DNA from 3 places in the Amycolatopsis sp. NPDC114504 genome. Region 3 is predicted to be linked to each of the others. Evidence: riboswitches for the same ligand, from Rfam matches in the RefSeq annotation. Region 3 holds a riboswitch; each other region holds the start of a gene.
What was found. A riboswitch is a leader RNA that binds a small molecule or an ion and turns the genes downstream of it on or off. The one in region 3 is predicted to bind S-adenosylmethionine.
Positions count from the first base shown of each region.

Region 1: linked by a shared signal. The riboswitch ahead of ACZ7PG_RS49860 (aminotransferase class V-fold PLP-dependent enzyme) and the one ahead of ACZ7PG_RS27245 (methionine ABC transporter ATP-binding protein) in region 3 are both predicted to bind S-adenosylmethionine.
Region 2: linked by a shared signal. The riboswitch ahead of thrC (threonine synthase) and the one ahead of ACZ7PG_RS27245 (methionine ABC transporter ATP-binding protein) in region 3 are both predicted to bind S-adenosylmethionine.

Region 1 is NZ_JBVKDU010000007.1:725,028-731,709, forward strand. It holds gene ACZ7PG_RS49840 (penicillin-binding transpeptidase domain-containing protein) at 1-347, shown strand, start outside; gene ACZ7PG_RS49845 (ArsR/SmtB family transcription factor) at 526-1,209, shown strand; gene ACZ7PG_RS49850 (potassium/proton antiporter) at 1,305-2,783, shown strand; gene ACZ7PG_RS49855 (M23 family metallopeptidase) at 2,914-3,573, shown strand; SAM riboswitch class IV at 3,656-3,770, shown strand; gene ACZ7PG_RS49860 (aminotransferase class V-fold PLP-dependent enzyme) at 3,808-5,157, shown strand; gene ACZ7PG_RS49865 (hypothetical protein) at 5,174-5,800, shown strand; gene ACZ7PG_RS49870 (hypothetical protein) at 5,740-6,381, shown strand; gene lspA (signal peptidase II) at 6,403-6,682, shown strand, end outside.
Region 2 is NZ_JBVKDU010000007.1:279,549-286,230, reverse strand. It holds gene ACZ7PG_RS48090 (class I SAM-dependent methyltransferase) at 1-453, shown strand, start outside; gene ACZ7PG_RS48085 (VOC family protein) at 450-824, opposite strand; gene ACZ7PG_RS48080 (DMT family transporter) at 848-1,711, opposite strand; gene rpsT (30S ribosomal protein S20) at 2,044-2,304, shown strand; gene holA (DNA polymerase III subunit delta) at 2,377-3,357, opposite strand; SAM riboswitch class I at 3,494-3,627, shown strand; gene thrC (threonine synthase) at 3,640-4,905, shown strand; gene ACZ7PG_RS48060 (ComEC/Rec2 family competence protein) at 4,909-6,682, opposite strand, start outside.
Region 3 is NZ_JBVKDU010000003.1:1,227,098-1,233,779, forward strand. It holds gene ACZ7PG_RS27235 (ABC-F family ATP-binding cassette domain-containing protein) at 1-404, opposite strand, end outside; gene ACZ7PG_RS27240 (4-(cytidine 5'-diphospho)-2-C-methyl-D-erythritol kinase) at 451-1,413, opposite strand; gene ACZ7PG_RS27245 (methionine ABC transporter ATP-binding protein) at 1,484-2,497, opposite strand; SAM riboswitch class I at 2,691-2,797, opposite strand; gene rsmA (16S rRNA (adenine(1518)-N(6)/adenine(1519)-N(6))-dimethyltransferase RsmA) at 2,936-3,772, opposite strand; gene ACZ7PG_RS27255 (transglycosylase family protein) at 3,953-5,380, opposite strand; gene ACZ7PG_RS27260 (TatD family hydrolase) at 5,669-6,505, opposite strand; gene metG (methionine--tRNA ligase) at 6,515-6,682, opposite strand, start outside.

The DNA.
Region 1 (6,682 bases), on a different contig from region 3:
GCGCGGTGATGGCGGCGACGGTCGCGTCCGGCAAGGCGATCACGCCGCGGCTGTGGCACGACCTCGACACCACCGTCGTCAAGGGGTACTCGCCGCCGCCCGCGTCGGTGCTCGGCCAGGTGCGGACGATGATGCGCGCGGTCGTCACCAGCGGAACGGGCCGGGGCGCGGCCGGCGCGGGGAACGTCTTCGGCAAGACGGGCACGGCCCAGTTCGGCGACGGCTCGGAGGCCACGGGCTGGTTCGTCGGCTACCGCGCCAACGTCGCTTTCGCGGTGGTCCTGGAGGACTCGAACGACTCAGGCCCGGCGGTCACCCTGGCCGCGAAGTTCCTGAAAGCCCTCTGACCCGCACCCGTCCGGACGACACGCGTACCCGCCCGGACGACACGCGTACCCCGATGGACGACACACCAGGCCTGGGTCGTGTCGTCCGCCTGGGTACGCGAGTCGTCCGCCTGGGTACGCGTGTCGTCCGTTCGACGCTTCGGCCGCGGGCGAAGGGTGGCCGCCGTACCGTGGGCGCATGGAGACGATCGCTCTCGCCGAGGTCGCCGCGGTGCTCGCCGACCCGAGCCGGGCCACCATGTGCCTCGCCCTGCTCGACGGGCGGGCGTGGACCGTCGGTGAGCTCGCGAAGGCGGCCGGGATCGCGCTCTCCACGGCCAGCGAGCACGTCACCCGGCTGGTCGACGCCGGGTTCGTCGCCCGGGTCAAGCAGGGCCGGGCCAGCTACGTCCGGATCGCCGACCCGCGCGTCGCCGAGCTGATCGAGCACCTCGCCCAGCACGCTGAGCACCGGCCCGTGACCGGGCTGAAGTCGTCGTTGCGGGTGAAGCGGCTCGGGTTCGCGCGGACCTGCTACGACCACCTCGCCGGTGTGCTCGGCGTCGCGGTCCGCGACGGCATGCTGGCCACCGGCCTGGTCGACGCCGACGGCGGCCTGGCGCTGACCGGCCGCGGCCGAGAGGTGCTGGCCGAGCTCGGCGTGCCGCTCGAGCCCGGGCGACGCTCGCCGCTGCGCGACTGTCTGGATTGGACGGAGCGGCGCGACCACCTCGCCGGAGCCGTGCCCGCCGCGCTGCTCGAGCGCGCGGTCGGCGCCGGCTGGGTCGGCCGCGACGGGCATCGCGCGGTGAAGGTGTTTCCGGCGGCGGAGAAGCCGTTCGCGGCACTCGGTGTCGATCTCGCCGCGCTCGGTGGGCCTTAACACACCACGCCGTCGGCGCGCCCCAGCGGTACACGAAGGAGTTAACTCGACCGCTTCACTATTCTGAGGGCCCACGGCACTCGGAGGGAGGCGGCATGGACCAGCTTCCCGTGCTGCTCGGCGTCGGCGGCGTCGTGCTGCTCGCCTCCGTGCTCGCCGTGCGCGTGTCGATCCGGCTGGGCCTGCCGTCGCTGCTGCTCTACCTCGCGATCGGCGTGCTGCTCGGCGAAGCCGGGTTCGGCATCCGGTTCGACAACCCCGAGCTGACCCAGTCGCTCGGCCTCGCCGCGCTCGTCATGATCCTCGCCGAAGGCGGGCTGACGACCCGCTGGTCGGCGGTGAAACCGGCGCTGGGCATCGGGATCGCACTGTCCACTGTGGCCGTTGTGGTGAGCATCGCGGTGACCGGGGCCGCCCTGCACTGGCTGCTGGGCCTCGACTGGCGGTTCGCGCTGCTGTGGGGCGCGGTGCTCGCCTCGACCGACGCGGCCGCGGTGTTCTCCGTGCTGCGCTCGGCCGGGATCGGCAAACGGCTCACCGGGGCGCTGGAACTCGAGTCGGGCATCAACGACGCGCCCGCGTACATCGCCGTCGTGGTGCTGGCCGAAGGCACCACTGTGGACTGGACGCTGCCGCTGCTGGTCGTCTACGAACTCGCGGCAGGGCTGGCGATCGGGCTCGCCTTCGGCTGGCTCGGCGGCCTCGCGCTGCGCAAGGCCGCGTTGCCGGCGACCGGTCTCTACCCGGTCGCCACGGTCGCGGTGTGCGTCGTCGCGTACTCGTCCGGGCAGCTGCTGCACGCGTCCGGGCTGCTCGCCACCTACGTCGCCGCGCTGGTGCTCGGGAACTCGCGGCTGCCGCACCGCTCGGACACGCTGTCGTTCGCCGAGGGGCTCGGCTGGCTGGCGCAGATCGGGCTGTTCGTGCTGCTCGGCCTGTTCGCCTCGCCGAGCCGGGTGCTCGAGTCGGTGCTGCCGGGCCTGGTCGCGGGGGCCGTCGTGCTGCTGCTGGCCCGGCCGATGTCGGTCGTGCTGGCGATGCTGCCGTTCCGGCTGCCGTGGCGGGAACAGGCGTTCCTGTCGTGGGCGGGCCTGCGCGGCGCGGTGCCGATCGTGCTCGCCATGATCCCGCTGTCGCAGGGGGTGCCGGGCGCGCAACGGCTGGTCGACGCGGTGTTCGTGCTGGTCATCGTGCTGACGCTGGTCCAGGGCGCGACGCTCGGGCCGCTCGGGCGCTGGCTCGGGCTGGCGAAGAGCTCCGAGGCGCACGAGATCGAAGTCGACTCCGCGCCGCTGGACGAGCTGGGGGCCGAGCTGCTGCAGGTCCGCATCCAGCCGGGGTCGAAGCTGCACGGCGTGTACCTGTCGGAGCTGCGGCTGCCGGTGGGCGCGACGGTCAGCCTGGTCGTGCGCGAAGGCGCCGGCTTCACGCCGCAGAAGACCAGCCGGCTCCAGGAGCTCGACCAGCTGCTGGTGGTCACCACGAGCGGCGTCCGCGACGACGTCGAGCGACGGCTCCGCGCGGTGGACCGGGCCGGCCGCCTGGCCCGCTGGAAGGGCGAGTCGGGCCGTTAGCCAGTGCCGATGTCCGGCGCTTGTCCCACAAAAATCTCACACGATCTTCCCTTCGTTCCCTCTTTTGGCTTACTGTGCGCTCCATTCGTTAGTTCGAATGGGTGAGTGCAGAGCCAAAGGAGTACGCAGGGTGACCAAACTTCACGTGCGTGGGGCGGCCCTCGCCGCCGCGATGACCGCGATCCTCGGGCTGGCCACGGCGCCGGCCGCGACCGCCGAAATCGCCCCGTTCCCGGCGCTCGCCCTGCCGTTCAAGGCCGGCCAGCAGGTCTACTCGGCCGGCATCCACTCCGACGACGGCAGCACCGGCGTCAAGAACGCCATCGACTTCAGCCCGGCCGACCGCACCGTGCGCGCGCCGCTGGCCGGCACCGTCCACCTGCAGCACTGCGCCGGCGGGGACTGGGTGACCATCGACCACGCCGGCGGCTGGCGGACCGGGTACTACCACATGGAGGGCATCACGGTCACCGACGGTGAGCACGTCGAGGCCGGGGCCGAGCTCGGCTCGACCGGCAACGCGCTGCCGTGCGGGGGCAGCAGCACCGGCGCCCACGTGCACTTCACGCTCTGGACCCTGCCGGACGCCCCGGCGGCGGCGAACTGGGACGGCAAGTCGTTCGCCGAGGTCTCGACGGCCGTCGCGGCGGCCAGCGGCGAGGCCGTCGACGGCAAGACCATCGGCGGCTGGCGCTTCACCGCGGGCGCCGAGCAGTACACCGGCACGGCGACGCACCTCGCCGACAACGCCGTGACGCAGCTGCCGGGACGCTTCCGCGCGAAGCTCTGAGACCTCACGGTGTGTGAGCGCCGTCTCAGAATGTGAGTCGGGGGTTGGCCGGCGGCGGCGTTCTCGGTTACCTTCTGGCTCAGGTCATGAGTGCCAGCGTTCAGCCCCGGCTTGCTGGCCGGCAACCCTCCTTCCGCGGTGGGGTGCCCCGGGTGAAGACCGGGCCGGTCGCGTCGTGCGACGGGCAAGCGCGGGCCCCTCGCCGGGGTCCCCCGGACCGCCGAGGAGGCACCGATGACTCTCGCCATCGATCGCACCAGCACTTCGCCCGACTTCACCGGACTCGTTGTCCCGCAGGCCGTTCCGGCCGTCGCCGGGGCGTCCCTGCGGGTCCCGCTCGTCACCGGCGAAACCATCGGCTACGCCAACCTCGACCACGCCGCGAGCGCCCCGTGTCTCGACGCCGTCCGCGCGAAGGTCGACGAGTTCCTGCCCTGGTACGCCAGCGTCCACCGCGGCGCCGGCTTCGCGTCGCAGGTCTCCACCAAGCTCTACGAGCGCACCCGCGACGTCCTGCGTCGCTTCGTCGATGCCCGCCGGACCGACACCGTCGTCTTCACCCGCAACACCACCGACTCCTTCAACCTGCTCGCCCGCAGCCTGCCCCGGCACACCACGGTCGTCGTGTTCGACACCGAGCACCACGCCGCGCTGCTGCCGTGGCAGGGCCCGAACGTCCGGCGGATCCCGACCCCGCGCACGCGTCTCGCGGCAGTGTCCGCTGTGGACGAAGCCCTCGCGGACTCCCCGCAGGGACCGCGGTTGGTCGTCGTCACCGGAGCGTCCAATGTGACCGGTGAGCTCCTGCCGGTGGCCGAGATCGCCGCGGTGGCACGGAAGCACGGCGCTCGCATCGCGCTCGACGCCGCCCAGCTGGCCCCGCACCGCCGGATCTCGATCAAGGAGCTGGACGTCGACTACGTCGCCCTGTCCGGCCACAAGCTGTATGCCCCCTTCGGTGCGGGTGCGCTGATCGGCCGCGCCGACTGGCTGCGCGCCGCCAAGCCGTACCTCGCCGGCGGCGGCGCGACCAAGCTCGTCACCGAGGACGCGGTGGTCTGGAACACCGGGCCCGAGCGCCACGAAGCGGGCTCGCCCAACACCGTCGGCGTGTACGCGCTCGGCGTCGCCTGCGAGACGCTCAGCGAGAACTGGGACGCCGTCGTGGCGCACGAGCAGGCCCTGCTCACCCGGCTGCGCAAGGGTCTCGAGGCCATCCCGGGCTGCGCCGAGCTGCGGCTGTTCGACGCGCCGGTCGACCGCGTCGGCACGCTCAGCTTCGTCCTCGACGGCTTCGACCCGGGCTGGGTGGCCGCGGTGCTGTCGGCCGAGTACGGCATCGGCGTCCGCGACGGCGCTTTCTGCGCCCACATCGCGGCCAAGCGGCTCATCGGCGTCACCGGCGGCGACGGGCGGCAGGCGATCCGCGTCAGCCTCGGCCTGGGCAGCACCGAGGAGCACGTCGACCGCGTCGTGCTGGCGCTGCGCCAGATCGTCGCGCGCGGGGCGCGCTGGGAGTACGCGAAGGTGGACGGCCGCTGGGCCCCGGCCGGCGACCCGCGGGAGCTGCCGCCGTTCTGCTGAGCGTTAGCCTGGGCCGATGGGGAGGCACGGGGTTCCGTTGGCGTTGCTGGGTTTCGCCGAGCTGGTCCTGGTGACGGTCGAGCTGGTGCACCGCTCGGCCGTGACCGCGGACCTGGCGGCGCACTTCCCGGCCGGGCCGGGTGGGCCGTCCTACGACAGCATCTTCGGGTTCACCGTCGAAGACCACGGTGGCGGGCAGCAGTTCTTGAGCATCGCCGACACCGTCGTGGCTTACGGCGGCAGCGGACCGGCCTGGCAGTGGACGCTCATCGCGGCGTTCGCCGCCGTGGTGGCGTGCTACGCCCGGCGGTGGGGAGCAAAGGTGACCGCCCTCGCGACCGCCGGCGTCGTGCTCGCCGTGCCCCTGCTGGACCTGCTGGCCTTCAGCTGGTTCGACCTCGCCGCGCCCACCCGCGGCCCGCTGCTCGCGACGCTCGGCCTGGCCGTGGTCGCCTGGTACGAACGCAGTCTCCCGGTGCTCGCGGTGGCGGTGCTCGCCGGCGGGGTGGCCGTCGCCGTGGCGGACCTGCCGGGCGTGGTGATCTCGGCCGCCGTCCTGCTGGCGGGCGCTATCCTGCCCCGATGGGGGATGGACGACGACTCTGGTTCCCGTTGGCGGCGCTGGGGTTCGCCCAGCTCGTGATGGCGGTGGTCGCGCTGGTCCCGGCGGCCCCGGTGACCGGCGAGTTCGTGAACATGCGCGGCTACCGGATGACGCAGGAGCTCCACGACCTCGGAACCGGCGCGGTCGGCGGCACCGGTCTCGCGGACGGCGCCCGGTACACGGCGAATGCCATAGCGGTGGACGTGGTGCCCCCGGCGGCCCTCGGCTGGACGGCCGGTCTCGCCTGCGTGGTGCTCGCCGTCGCGGCCTGGTACTGGCGGAGCCTGCGCCGCGCCGGCACCCCGCCGCGGCCCGTCCGCTTCGCGCTCGGCACCCTGGGCGCGCTGGCGGCCGTCCCGCTGCTCGACCTGGTCGCCACCCTGGAGCTGAGGCTGTCCGGCGACGTCCGGGGCGTGTTCGTGGCGACGCTGGGGCTGCTGGTGCTGGCGGCGTACGAGCGCAGCTGGTTCACGCTCGCCGTGACGGTGGTGTTCGCGCTGGTCAGCGTGCTGTTACTGACGCCCGTGACCGGCGCGCTGGGTGCGGCGGGCGTGCTGTTCGCGGGCGCGTTCGCGGTCCTCCTGCGGCGCCCCCGCGACACTGCCGCCGACGCGCCCTGACCAGGCGTGGAGAATGGAGCGGTGAGCACCGATCCCAGCCACTCCGAACCCGACACCGCCGCGCCCGAAGAGGCGGTGCCCGAGACTGCGGCCGAGACTCCGGAGACTTCGGAGGCGCCGGCCAAGCCGCTGCCGAAGCGCCGCGTGGGCTGGGTGTTCGCTGTCGCCGTCGTGTTCTGGGCGATCGACCTGGTGACGAAGAACCTGGTCGCCGCCAACCTCGAGGGCAAGGAGCCGGTCCGGATCCTCGGCGGCCTCGTCTACCTGCAGGTGATCCGCAACCCGGGTGCGGCGTTCTCGA
Region 2 (6,682 bases), on a different contig from region 3:
CGGATCGAGCCCGACGAGACCGTCCTGGTCGTCGGACCCGGCCCCGGCGTCGGCCTGGACGCCGCCGCGCGGCTGGCCGGGCGCGCCCTCGGCGTCGACCCCTCCCCCGAGATGCTCGGGCTCTGCCACGAGCGCTGTGGCGACCGCGCTGAGCTCCGGGAAGGGTCGGCGGCGCACACCGGCGAGCCCGACGGGTCCGTGGACGTCGTGTTGACCGTCAACAACGTCATGCTCTGGGACGACCGCGCGGCCGGGTTCGCCGAGCTGTTCCGGGTGTTGCGCCCCGGCGGGCGGCTGCTGCTGTCCGCGCACGAGAAGTGGCTGCCCGTGAGCAGGCACGTCCTGGCCGACGAAGCCGCCGGAGCGGGCTTCGCCGACCTGCAGACGTGGACCTGGGACCCGCCCGGCTTCGCCGCGCTGGCCGCGCAGCTGCGCGCCGTCAAGCCCGCCTAGCGGGTGTCCACGCGGATCGGGTGGCCCTCGGGCACCTCGACCAGCACGATGCGCGTGCCGTCCGGGTCGGCGATCCAGGCCTCGTCGAGGCCCCAGGGCTCGCGCTGGGCGTCGCGCACCGGCTCGAGGCCCTTCCCCTTCAGGTCGGCCATCGTGGCGGCGAGGTCCCGGACCTGCAGCCAGAGCACCAGATCGGGCGACGGGCCCGTCTCGCCCCGGCCGGAGACCTCCAGGGAGCCGTGGCCGAGGAAGAACACCGTGCCGCCGGGGAACTCGCGCTCCACGGCCAGGCCGAGGGTGTCGCGGTAGAACGCCGTCGTCGCGCCGGCGTCGCGCGAGCGGACGATCAGCCTGCTCTTCAGGACTTCCATCCGACCATCCCTACCGGACGCGCTCAGGCGGCCGCAATCGCGGCGATGCCCGACAGCACGATCACCGACCCGGCGAGCCGCCGCACGGCGTCGCGTTCGCCCAGCACCAGCCACGCGGCGAGGCCGCCGAGCACGATGCTCAGCTCGCGGGCGGGCGCGACCAGGCTGACCGGCGCCATCGTGAGGGCGAACAGCACGAGGATGTACGCGACCGGCGAAAGCACCGCGACGACCAGCACCTCGCGGCGCTGCTCGCGCCAGATCCGCGTCACCTCGGCGCGGCCGGCCAGTGCGCCGGGCACGAGCAGCACGCTCTGCAGGATCGAGCCGAGGCCGAAGTAGACGACCGGCGGCACGCCGAGACCGGTCACCGAGTGCGCGTCCCAGAGGGTGTAGCCGGCGATGACGGCGCCGGTCAGCAGGCCGTAGAGGATGCCGGCCTTGACCGCGTGCGGGTCGCCGCCCTTGCGGCCGGTGCTGATCACCAGCACCCCGGCGACGACCAGGAAGGCGCCGAGCAGGCCGAGCCAGCCGGGCCGTTCGCCGAGCACGAGGACGGCGGCCAGCACCGACAACAGCGGCCCGGTGCCCCGCGCGACCGGGTAGACGACGGAGAGGTCACCCACGCGGTACCCGTGCTGCAGCACGATGCCGTAGGCGATGTGCAGCACCGACGTGACCACGGCGGCCACCAGCCAGCTCCACTGTGGACGTTGCGGTTCGACGACCAGCAGCACGACCGTCACCGGCAGGAGGATGACCGCGGAAGCGGTGTAGTAGAGCCAGACGAACTGGGTGCCGCCGGAGGAGATCCGCTTGGCGGCCAGGTTCCACGCGGCGTGCACGACCGCGGCGACGAGGACGAAGGACAGGGCAGTGGTGTTCATGGGACCCTTCGGGTTTTCGCGCGCGCGAAAACCGGGTCCTCCAGGCTTTTGCCCCGTCAGATGAACGACCGGCCGTCCGGGCCCGCCGACGGTGCCGCTCGGACCAGACCCGCCGGTCCTGGTTGTGTACCGCGAGATGCCTGCGGACCGGCGACGGAACCCTAGGCACTACCGTCGCCCACCGTACTCCCGGTGCCGGACGTCCGCGGCCCGGCTGTTAAAGTTGCTGCTCGCTGCCCGTGCGGCATTCCGTCATGGAGGAAGCCCGCTCTCCGAGCGGGGCCAATTCAGCGCGGCGGCGAATCTCACCGAGTGAAAGAGGAGTTGCCCCTATGGCCAACATCAAGTCGCAGATCAAGCGCATCACGACGAACGAGAAGGCGCGTCTGCGCAACCAGGCGATCCGGTCCTCGGTGAAGACCGCGATCCGCAAGGTCCGCGAAGCCGCCGAGGCCGGCGACAAGGCCAAGGCCGTCGAGCTGCAGCGCGACGCCGCCCAGAAGCTGGACAAGGCCGTCTCGAAGGGCGTTCTCCACGCCAACCAGGCCGCCAACAAGAAGTCGGCGCTGGCGAAGCGCGTCAACGCGCTCTGAGCTGGTTGATTTCCGGCTGTTCGATTTCCCAGAAAGCCCCGGCTTCGGCCGGGGCTTTCTGCATGTCCGGGATCAGCGCTCGCCCTTGGCGGCCGCCACCTGGAGGACCGCGCGCTCCAGCGCGTAGCCCGGGTCGGCCGCCACGCCCTTGACCTCGGCGTTCAGCCTCGCCACCACGCGCATCGCCGTCGCCAGGCCGTCCTGGTTCCAGCCGCGGACCTGGCCCTGCGCCTTGCGGATCTTCCACGGCGGCATGCCCAGCTCGCCCGCCAGCTGGTTCGGGTTGCCCCGGCCCGCGCCGGAGACCCGGGCGATCGTGCGGACCGCGTCGGCCAGTGCGTCCGCGACCAGGACGTGCGGGACGCCCAGCTGCATCGCCCAGCGCAGCGACTCCAGTGCCGCCGAGCGATCGCCGCTCACGGCCTTCTCCGCGACCGCGAACCCGGTCACGTCCGCGCGCCCGCGGTGGTAGCGGCGGACCGCTTCGGCGTCGACGGACCCACCGGCGTCCGCCACCAGCTGCGTCGCCGCCGAGGAGAGTTCCCGCAGGTCGGAGCCGACGGCGTCGATCAGCGCGGCGACTCCCGCCGGGTCGATCTTGCCGCCCGCGCGGCGCACCTCGTGGCGCACGAACTGCTCGCGCTCGGCCGGCTTGGTCATCTTCGGGCACTCCGTGACCTCGGCGCCGGCCTTCTTCAGCACCGCCGGGAGCGTCTTGCCCGCCTTGCTGCGCCCACCGCCGGTGTGCACGACGACCAGCACGACGCCGTCCGCCGGGTCCTTCAGGTAGGACGCCACGGCGTCGGCCAGCTCCTGCGAGATGTCCTGCCCCGACTCCAGGACGATCACGCGGCCCTCGCTGAACAGCGACGGGCTGACGAGTTCGGCCAGCTCGGGGGCTGTGAGATCGGACACCCGGACCCGGGTCAGCTCGGCCGTGGCGTCGAGCGCGCGGGCCGCGGCGAGCGTCTCGCGGACGGCGCGCTCGATCAGCAGTTCTTCCTCACCCAGGACCAGGTGCAGCGGGGCCGGGGCGGTGGCTTGGGCGGTCACGGGAGGATCCTCTCACTTGCGGTGTCGTGCGCCCGCTCCGGTGATGTCGAGCGGCCGGCATGGCACGGCCCGAGCGCCATGTCGTACGGTGTCCTCGAGGCGGCGCGCAGTTTGGCGCGCACCGACAACCGAATACCGCTCATCCAGAGGGGCAGAGGGAACGGCCCGACGAAGCCCCGGCAACCGGCGTACAGCCCGTCATCCCGCATTCGCGGGGTAGCTGACGACCACGGTGCCAATTCCGGCCCGCTTCGGCGGGGCAGATGAGGAAGGAACCTCGCGATGACCGCCACCCTCGGAACGACCTCCACCACGAAGACCCCGGATCTCGGTCCCGCCGTCGAGCTGGTGTCGAAGGAAGAGGGCCACCGGCAGCCGCTCGCGCCGGAGTTCGTCTCTGCCGAGGACTTCTCGCCGCTCGAGGTCGCCTACGACTTCGGCCGCGTCCGCCGCGAAGACATCGAGGCCGGCCCCAAGAACATCTGGCGCTACAAGAAGCTCCTCCCGGTTCCGTCGAACATCGAAGAGATCCCGAACACCGAGCCCGGCGCGACCCGGCTGATCCGCGCCGACCGCCTGGCCAAGGAGCTCGGCCTCAAGCGCCTGTGGGTCAAGGACGACACCGGCAACCCGACGCACTCGTTCAAGGACCGCGTCGTCGCCGTCGCGCTGGCCGCGGCCCGCGAGTTCGGCTTCGAGGTGCTCGCCTGTCCGTCGACCGGCAACCTGGCCAACGCGACGGCCGCCGCCGCGGCCCGCGCCGGCTGGCGGTCGGTCGTGCTGATCCCGAAGACCCTCGAGCGCGCCAAGATCCTCACCACCGCGGTCTACGACGGCGACCTGATCGCCGTCGACGGCAACTACGACGACGTCAACCGCCTCGCCACCGAGCTCGCCGGCGAGCACCCGAAGTGGGCGTTCGTGAACGTGAACGTCCGGCCGTACTACTCGGAAGGCTCGAAGACGCTGGCCTTCGAGGTCGCCGAGCAGCTGGGCTGGCGCATCCCGCCGCAGATCGTCGTGCCGATCGCCTCCGGTTCGCAGCTGACCAAGGTGGACAAGGGTTTCCGCGAGCTGGGCCAGCTCGGTCTCGTGGACGCCAGCCCGTACAAGGTGTTCGGCGCGCAGGCGACCGGCTGCTCGCCGGTGTCGGCCGCCTTCCGCGCCGGCCAGGACGTGGTCCAGCCGGTGAAGCCGGACACGATCGCCAAGTCGCTGGCGATCGGCAACCCGGCCGACGGCCCCTACGTGCTCGACATCGTCAACCGCACCGGCGGTGCGATCGAGGACGTCACCGACGAAGAGGTCGTCGAAGGCATCCGGCTGCTGGCCCGCACCGAAGGCATCTTCACCGAGACCGCGGGCGGCGTCACCGTCGCGACGGCGAAGAAGCTGATCGAGACGGGCAAGCTGGACCCGGACGCCGAGACGGTCCTCCTGATCACCGGCGACGGCCTCAAGACCCTCGACGCGGTCGAGAACCACATCGGCCCGAAGGCGACCGTGGCGGCTTCCGTCAAGGCCGTGAACGAGGCGCTCGGCTACTGACGCTCACCGCCGGGGCGGGCCACGCGGCTCGCCCCGGCGCGCTACGGCCGGCCCGGCCGGGTCGCCGACCACGGCCGTGTCACCATCCATATCGGTCCGGGTCACCAATGCTCCCAGCGCTTTCAGACTGTCTATTGTGGACTTGTTCGGGTGCCCGTAGGTGTTGCCGGCGCCCACGCTGACCAACGCCACCCGCGGCGCCACCGCCGCGAGGAACGACGGCAGCGAGTAACGCGAACCGTGGTGAGGAACCTTCAACACCTCCGCCTTCAGGTCGTCGCCGTCGGCCAGCAGGTCGGCCTGGGCCGCCAGCTCGACGTCACCGGTGAGGAGCACCCGGCCGGCGGGGCTCCGCGCTCGCAGGACCACCGAGCTGTTGTTGATCGTCGTGCCGTCCTGCTGTCCAGCCGAGCGTTCCGGCACGTAGTGCGGGCCGAGCACGTCGAGCGACAGCCCGGGCCACGCCAGCTGCTCCCCCGGGCTCAGCTCCACCAGCGGCACGCCCTGCCGCTTCGCCTCCGCGGCGACCTGCCGCCACGCCCACTCCGGCGCCCGCCCCGGGCCGACGGCGATCCCGCCGACCGCCCGGCCATCGAAGACCGACGCCAGCCCGCCGATGTGGTCGGCGTGCAGGTGGCTCAGCACCAGCAGCGGGATCCGGTCGACCGCCAGCCGGTGCAGGCACTCGTCCACCGGCCCCGGCTCGGGTCCGGTGTCCACGACGACCGCGCGTCCCGGCTCGGCGGTCGCCAGCACGACCGCGTCGCCCTGCCCGACGTCGCACTCGACCATCGCCCAGTTCCGCGGTGGCCACGCCGGCGCGAGCACCCGGACCGGCACGAAGATCAGCAGCGCGCCGACGACCAGCACCGCCAGCACCAGCCGCACCCGCCGGCGCCGGGCGGCCAGCACCAGCACCACCAGCACCCCGGCGGCGAGCAGCCCACCCGACCAGCCGCCTGGCCAGGCGACGACCGCGCCGGGAGCCCGCGCGCCGTGGCGCGCCACGGTGATCAGCCACCGGGCCTCCGGGTCGGCCAAGTGCACCAGGACCTTCCCTGCGCCCGGCCACCAGGGACCGAGCACCGTCGCCAGCAGGCCGAGCACCGTCACCGGGGCCACCACGGGCGCGGCGAGGACGTTGGCCAGCACCGAAACCAGGCTCACCGACCCCGCCATGCCCGCGATGACCGGCGCCGTCACGAGGAAGGCGGCCAGCGGGATCGCCAGCCCGTCGGCGAACCCCGGCGGGACGCCGCGACGGGCCAGCGCAGCGGCCCAGCGTGGCGCGATGAGCACCAGCCCGGCCGTGGCGAACACCGACAACGCGAACCCGAAGTCCGTCGCCATCGCCGGATCCGTCACCACCAGCACGCACACCGCGAACGCCAGCGCGGGCAACGCCGAGCCTCGCTTGCCCAGCGCCAGAGCCAGCAACGCGACCGCCGCCATCACCCCGGCCCGCAGCACGCTGGGCTCCGGCCCGACCAGCACGAGGAAACCGGCCAGGCACGCACCGGCCGCCACCGCCGACAGCCGCGGCCCGAGCCGCAGGAAGCGCAGCAGGAGCAGCACCGCGCCACACGCGACGGCGAGGTTTCCCCCGCTGACCGCGGTCAGATGGGCGAGCCCGGCGGTGATGAACTCCTGCTCGACCCGCGGCGACAACCCGCTCGTGTCGCCCAAGACCAGCCCAGGCAGCAGGCCGCCGGGTTCATCGGGCAGGACCTGGCACAGGTCGTGGAGTCCGGCGCGCAGGCCGGCCGCGGTCCGCTGC
Region 3 (6,682 bases):
AGGGAGACCCGGCGCCGCTCGCCGCCGGAGAGGTTCGCGGTCGGCGTGTCCAGCCCGATCGCGGTGATCCCGAGTCCGTCCACAATGGACCGGACGCGCGCGTCGGCGGCCCATTCGTGCTCGGCGCCGTAGCGTTCGAGCACGACCTCGCCGACGGTGCTGCCGTCCGGGAGCTCGGTCCGCTGGGTGACCACGGCCATCCGCAGGCCACCGACGTGGCTCACCCGCCCGGAATCCGGCGCGGCGAGTCCGGAAAGGACTTCCAGCAGCGTGGTCTTGCCGCCGCCGTTGAGGCCGACGACACCGATGCGCTGCCCGGCCGCGACGCCCAGCGAGACGCCGTCCAGCAGTGGCTTCACCCCGTAGGACTTGCTCACCGCTTCCAGGTTGACCAGGTTGGCCATCCGCTCAGCCGTTCCTTTCCGGGAAAGAGAAATCTACAATGGACGGTCAGGCGTGCACGCGCGGCGGCGCCGGGCGCGGCGCGTCGTCCCCGCCGACCACGCGGGCGCCGGGGACCGGGCCGTGCGCCACCCGGACCGTGCGGCACACCCCCGCGCCCGACAGCTCCGCGGCGACCTCGACCGCGGTCTGCGCGTCCTCGCAGAGGAACGCGCACGTCGGGCCGGAGCCGGAGACCGTGCCGGCGAGCGCGCCCGCGTTGACGCCGGCCCGGAGCGTCCGGCGCAGCCCCGGCCGCAGCGAAACCGCCGCCGCCTGGAGGTCGTTGCCCAGCAACAGCGCCAGCTGACGCGGGTCGCCCGAAGCCAGCGCCTCGACGACCGGGGTGTGCGAGCCGATCCGCGGCGGGTTGCCGTCCGCGCGCAGGCGATCCAGCTCCTTGAACACCTTCGGCGTCGACAGCCCTTCGGAGTCGAACGCCAGCACCCAGTGGAAAGTGTGCCGCGACAGCACCGGCACGAGCTGCTCGCCGCGCCCGGTGCCCAGCGCGGTGCCGCCGTAGAGCGCGAACGGGACGTCGCTGCCCAGCCCGGCGGCGAGCTCGGCCAGCTCGTCGCGCGTGACGTCGAGGTTCCAGAGGCTCGCCAGCCCGACCAGCGTCGCCGCCGCGTCGGCACTGCCGCCCGCCATGCCGCCCGCGACCGGGATGCCCTTGCGCAGCACCACCCGAACGTTCGGCGCTTCGGTGCGGCCGACGTGCGCGGAAAGCGCTTCGACCGCGCGCCAGGCCAGGTTGGTGCCGTCGGCGGGCACCGAGCCCTCGCCCTCGCCGTAGATCTCCACGCCCGGCTCTTCGGTGACCGCGACGGTCACCTCGTCGGTCAGCGACAAGGCCTGGAACACGGTCACCAGCTCGTGGTAACCGTCTTCGCGCAGGTCGTCGACCGCCAGGTGCAGGTTGACCTTGGCCGGGACCCGGACGGTGACTGGGGGCGGAACTACGGCGAGCACCCGACCAGCCTACGTGGCCGCGAAAACGCCCCGATGCGACGTGCGCATCGGGGCGTTTACGGCGTTCGGGTCAAGCTGCCGCGACACCCTGGGGGCCGCGCGCGGTGTGCGTCACGTGGCCGCCGCGCTCGGCGACCCACGCCAGTGCCGCGTCGGCCCGCTCGCCGCGGACGCCGAGGCGGAACCGGCCGACCGGGGTGTCGCCGATCCGGGTCAGGCCGCCGCCGATCGTGGCGAACTCGACGTCGAACCGGCCCGCGGCCTCGGGCAGCAGCGCGCCGACCGAAGCGAAACCGATCAGCACGACGTCGGCCGAGCGGTCGTAGCGGGCGATCTGGGCGCGGGTGGTCTCGATGGCGGGCAGCAGCGCCTGCGCGGTGCGGCTGGCCGGGTTCGAGACCAGGTCGAGGACAGTGCCGCGCTCGACGACCGTGCCGTCTTCGAGCACCGCGACGTCGTCGCAGACCCGGCGGACCACGCCGGCGTCCGGGGTCGTGACCACGACGGTGGTGCCCAGCTCGGCGCGGGCGCGGTCGAGCACGGTGAGCACCGCGCCGGCCTCCTCCGGGTCGATGCCGGCGGTCGGGTCGTCGGCGAGCAGCACCGCCGGCGCCGCGGCCAGTGCCTTCGCGACCGCGACGCGGCGGAGCTGACCCTCGGTCAGCTCACCGGGACGCTGCGTCGCGCGCTGCGTCAGGCCGACGAGGTCGAGCAGCGAGCCGACCCGGCTGCGGCGCTGCGGGCCGTCGACGCCGAGCTGCTCGAGCGGGGAGGCGATGTTGCCGGCGATCGTGCGCTCGGCGATCAGCTCCGGTTTCGTCGAGACGACGCCGAGCTGGCGGCGGATTTCGCGCAGCCGGCGGCCGTCGAGGGTGCCGGTGTTGAGGCCGTCGAGGCGGACGACGCCGCGGTCGGGCCGCTCCTGCAGCGCGATGCAGCGGGCGAGGACGGACTTGCCGGACCCGGCCGGGCCGACCACGCCGAACAGCGAGCCGGCCTGGACCTCGACGCTCACGTCGTGCAGGGCGACGACCGAGTTTCCGTTGGTGGCAAAGGTTTTGGACAAGTTTTCGACGGTGATCACGAAGGCTCCAGAAAACGGGGTGCGCGCAGCGCGCGGCACCCGGCCGCAGGCGAAGTCCGTCCTTTGAGGACGGTGCATGAAGAAGAGGTGGACCGGCTACGACAAGCTCAGTGGGAGCGTCGACATGCGGTCACGGAGCGGCGGCCTTCGTCGACTACGCGACGCCTGGTCAGGAGCAGGGGGCGAGCTACCCTCTTCATCGGAAACGGCCTCCATCGGTCCTGGCGGTAGCACCTTCCCCGCGGGGGGTGGTTGCTGCGACTTCGGCGAGCCAGGTCTCTCAGTCGCTCGGGATGGACACTTCCGAGTAAAGCCGATCCCGGCGAGCGAAAGCAAGCCTGTTGGCCCAGATCACACGAGTGGAGGTGTCCGAATCGCGAGATCGCACGTCAAGAGGCGTATTTTCGCCGGACCGCGTTGACTTCCACTGTGGACGTGCTAACGCGCGGCGGCGAGCCTCGCGAAGTCGTGCACGTCCAGCTGTTCACCGCGGGTCTTCGGGTCGATCCCGGCGGCCGTGAGCAGCTCCCCGGCCCGCTCGGCCGAGCCCGCCCAGCCGGCGAGCGCGGCGCGGAGCGTCTTCCTGCGCTGTGAGAAAGCGGCGTCCACGAGGCCGAAGAGCCGATCGCGGTCGTCCGACGCCGGAGCGTCACCGCGTTCGAAGGCGACGAGCGCGGAGTCGACGTTCGGCACCGGCCAGAACACCGAGCGCGGCACGGCGCCGACCTTGCGCGCGGGGCCGTACCAGGCGAGCTTGACGCTCGGCACGCCGTAGATCCGGCTGCCGGGGCCCGCCGCCATCCGGTCGGCGACCTCGGTCTGGACCATGACGAGGCCGGACGTGAGCGACGGCACCTCGGCGAGCAGGTGCAGCACGACCGGGACGGCGACGTTGTAGGGCAGGTTCGCGACGAGCGCGGTCGGCCGCGGCAACTGGTCGTCGGTGATCCGCAGCGCGTCGGCCGTGACGACCTGGAGCCGTTCCGAGACCTCGGGCCCCCGGTCGGCGACGGTCTTGGGCAGCCGTTCGGCGAGCTTGGGATCGATCTCGACGGCGACGACGCGCGCACCGGTGGCGAGCAGCCCGAGGGTCAGCGACCCGAGCCCGGGCCCGACCTCGAGGACGACGTCGTCCGGGCCGACGTCCGCCAGCTCGACGATCCGCCGGACGGTGTTGGGATCGTGCACGAAGTTCTGCCCGAGCTTCTTGGTCGGCCGCACGTCCAGCTCGGCCGCCAGCCCGCGGATCTCGGCAGGTCCCAACAGTTCAACCACCGCTGGAGCTTACCGATGGGGCATCACGCGTGACTGAGCAGGCATCACGCGTGATTGGAGGGGCATCACGCGTGATGCCCGCCTGATCACGGGTGATGCCCCTCGGGACACGCGTGATGCCTTTCCGCGCACGCGAAACGGCCCCCACTTCGTCGAGGTGGGGGCCGCTCGAAAAGCGTGTCAGGCCTTCTTGCCGCAGACCGGCCAAGCGCTGTAGCTGCCGCCACGGCCGGCCTTGACCTTCTCCGCGATCGCGATCTGCTGCTCGCGCGAAGCCTGGTTCGGGAGCGCCGCGTACTCGTCGCCGCCGTAGGCGTCCCACGTGCGCTTGTCGAACTGGAGGCCGCCGTAGTAGCCGTTGCCGGTGTTGATGGCCCAGTTGCCGCCCGACTCGCACTGCGCGATGCGGTCCCACGCGGAGCCGTCGCCGATCGCCGGCGTCGGGGCCTGCTTGGTGCCGACGTGGATGATCTTCGGCTTCGGCTGGGTGATGACCTGCTCGGAGATGCTCTCGCGGGAGACCTCTTTGCCGTTCTTCTGCGTGACCTTGTAGGTCACCATCTTCTCGCCGGGCGTGCCCGGGTCCTCGACCGAGGTCTTGCCCTTGACGAGGTCCGGGTCGTCGACCTTCTGCTCGGGCGGGGCGATGTCTTCCTTCTGGACGACCGTCGAGACGCCGGTGCGGCTGATGTGCACCTCGGCGCCGTCGGTCAGCTTGACGTCCAGACCGCCCTCGGCCTGGTCCTCCGGGCCCAGGGTGAGCTTGTACTCGCCCAGGAACTCCTTCGTGGTGACCGCGGTCGTGGTGACCTTCTTCGGCGCGTTGGCGCCGTCGTAGAGCGTGAGGTTCTTGAGGGTCTTGATCTCGACGGTGGCGCCCTGCAGGGGCAGCTCGCCGTCCTTCGGCATCGACATCCACGTGCCGGGCTTGTCCACCCCGGCCATGCCGAGCTGGCCGAGCGCGTCGCCGAGGTGGGTCGCGCGGACCCAGGAGGTGTGCTCCGCGCCGTCGACGATCATCTTCAGCTGACGGCCGCGCTCGAGCTTGATGACACCGCCGTCGCCGACCTCCGCCTGCGGGGACGGGGAGAGCGAGTCGTGCGCGCCGACGGACAGGCCCGCGTCCTCCAGCACTTCGCCGACGGTGTCGCCGAACGAGTGCACGGTGGTCTGCTGGCCGTCGACGTCGACGGTGATGCTCTTGTTCATCGCCAGCGCGGCCGCGCCACCGCCGGCGATGCTGATCATGACGCCGAGGACGGCGCCCTTGAGGAAGCGGCGCTTCCAGATCTTGGTGGTCTCGCGCAGGCCCTCGTCCAGCATGGCCCGCTTGGCCTGCGGGGACGCGGTCCGGTCCGCCTCGATCTCGTCCGGGATGACGATCGGTGGCAGGTACGTCGTCTCGGCGTTGATGAGCCGGATCAGCTCGTCGACGTCGACGTCGATCTCGGCCATCATCGCGTCGGCGTCGGGGCCGAGCGCGGCGAGGATGTCCTGCTGCGTGATGTTCGGGTCGTCGGAGAAGTCGAGCTGGCCGTAGGCGGTGTCCTCGTAATGACGATCGAGGACGGCCGCGGAGCGCGCTCCAGCCTGTCTGCTACCTGTCACCGCTGTCGTTCCCTTTCCCAAGACGCCGTTCGGGGCGGCGTCTTTACGTCTGGGCCCGCAGCCGGCGCCATCGTCACGGTCCCGGTCGTACCTACCCGGTTCCGCTTCCCCGACGTGCACTGACGTGACTGTGGGCGTAACAGCCGGCAACTGCATGGTGCAGTACCGACCGGCACGATCACGGGACAGTAACGGGTCCCGCCGGGTTGCGCAAACACCCCCCGGAGTGTCGTGATCCCCGTCACTCCATCAGGTGGACGATCAAGGAACCCTGATGTCGCAATGCGTTCAACCCGTTGTGACACTGGGGAGTCGGTAGACCCGCTCGGCAGTGGTCCGGACCGATTCGGCGACTTCGTGGACAGCTTCGCCCCTGAGCGCCGCGAGGTGACGGACGGTGTAGGCCGCGCCGAACGGCTCGTTCGGCCGCCCACGGAACGGGTGGGGGGTCAGAAACGGTGCGTCGGTTTCGACGAGGTACTGGTCCGCCGGGCAGAGCCGGGCCGCCTCGTGGAGCCCCTTCGCGTTCTTGAACGTCACCGTGCCGGCGAAGGAAAGGACGTATCCCGCGTCGACGCACTTGCGCGCCATTTCCGCGTCTCCGGAAAAACAATGGAAGATTACGGCATTCGGCGCATTCTCTTCGGCCAGGATGCGCAGCACGTCGTCGTGGGCCTCGCGGTCGTGGATCATCAGCGGCTTGTCGAGCCGCTTGGCGAGGTCGATGTGCCAGCGGAACGCCTCCTGCTGGGCGTCGTGCGGCGAGTAGTCCCAGTAGTAGTCGAGGCCGGTCTCGCCGACCGCGACCACGCGCTCGTGGCCGGCCAGGCGCTCCACTTCGGACTTCTCGGCCTCGCCGAACTCCTTGGTGCGCGTCGGGTGGATCGCGACGGCGGCCCAGACCCGGCTGTCCCAGGTGGCGGCCTCGGCGGCCCAGCGGGCCGAGGCGAGGTCGTCGGCGACCGTGACGACGCGGGCGACGCCGGCGCGCTCGGCGCGGTCGACCATGGCCGTGACCTCGGCCGCGGTGACCGCGCCGCACGCGTCGAGATGGGTGTGCGCGTCCACCACCGACACCGGGAGCCGGTCCGGGACCGGCGGCAGCTCGCGCTTCTCGTCACCCATGCATACCTCTTACTCCTTGGTGATCGGCGCCCACTCCGGGCCGGTCTCGCCGAGCGCCGGGTCGAGCTTCGTGAACAGCGGCGACGGCTTCCGCAGGGGCTTGCCGACCTCGATCGGCTTCGACTCCCACTTCGCCTGCTCGCCCGCGTAGTCGCCGGTGAGGATCGGGTTGACCCG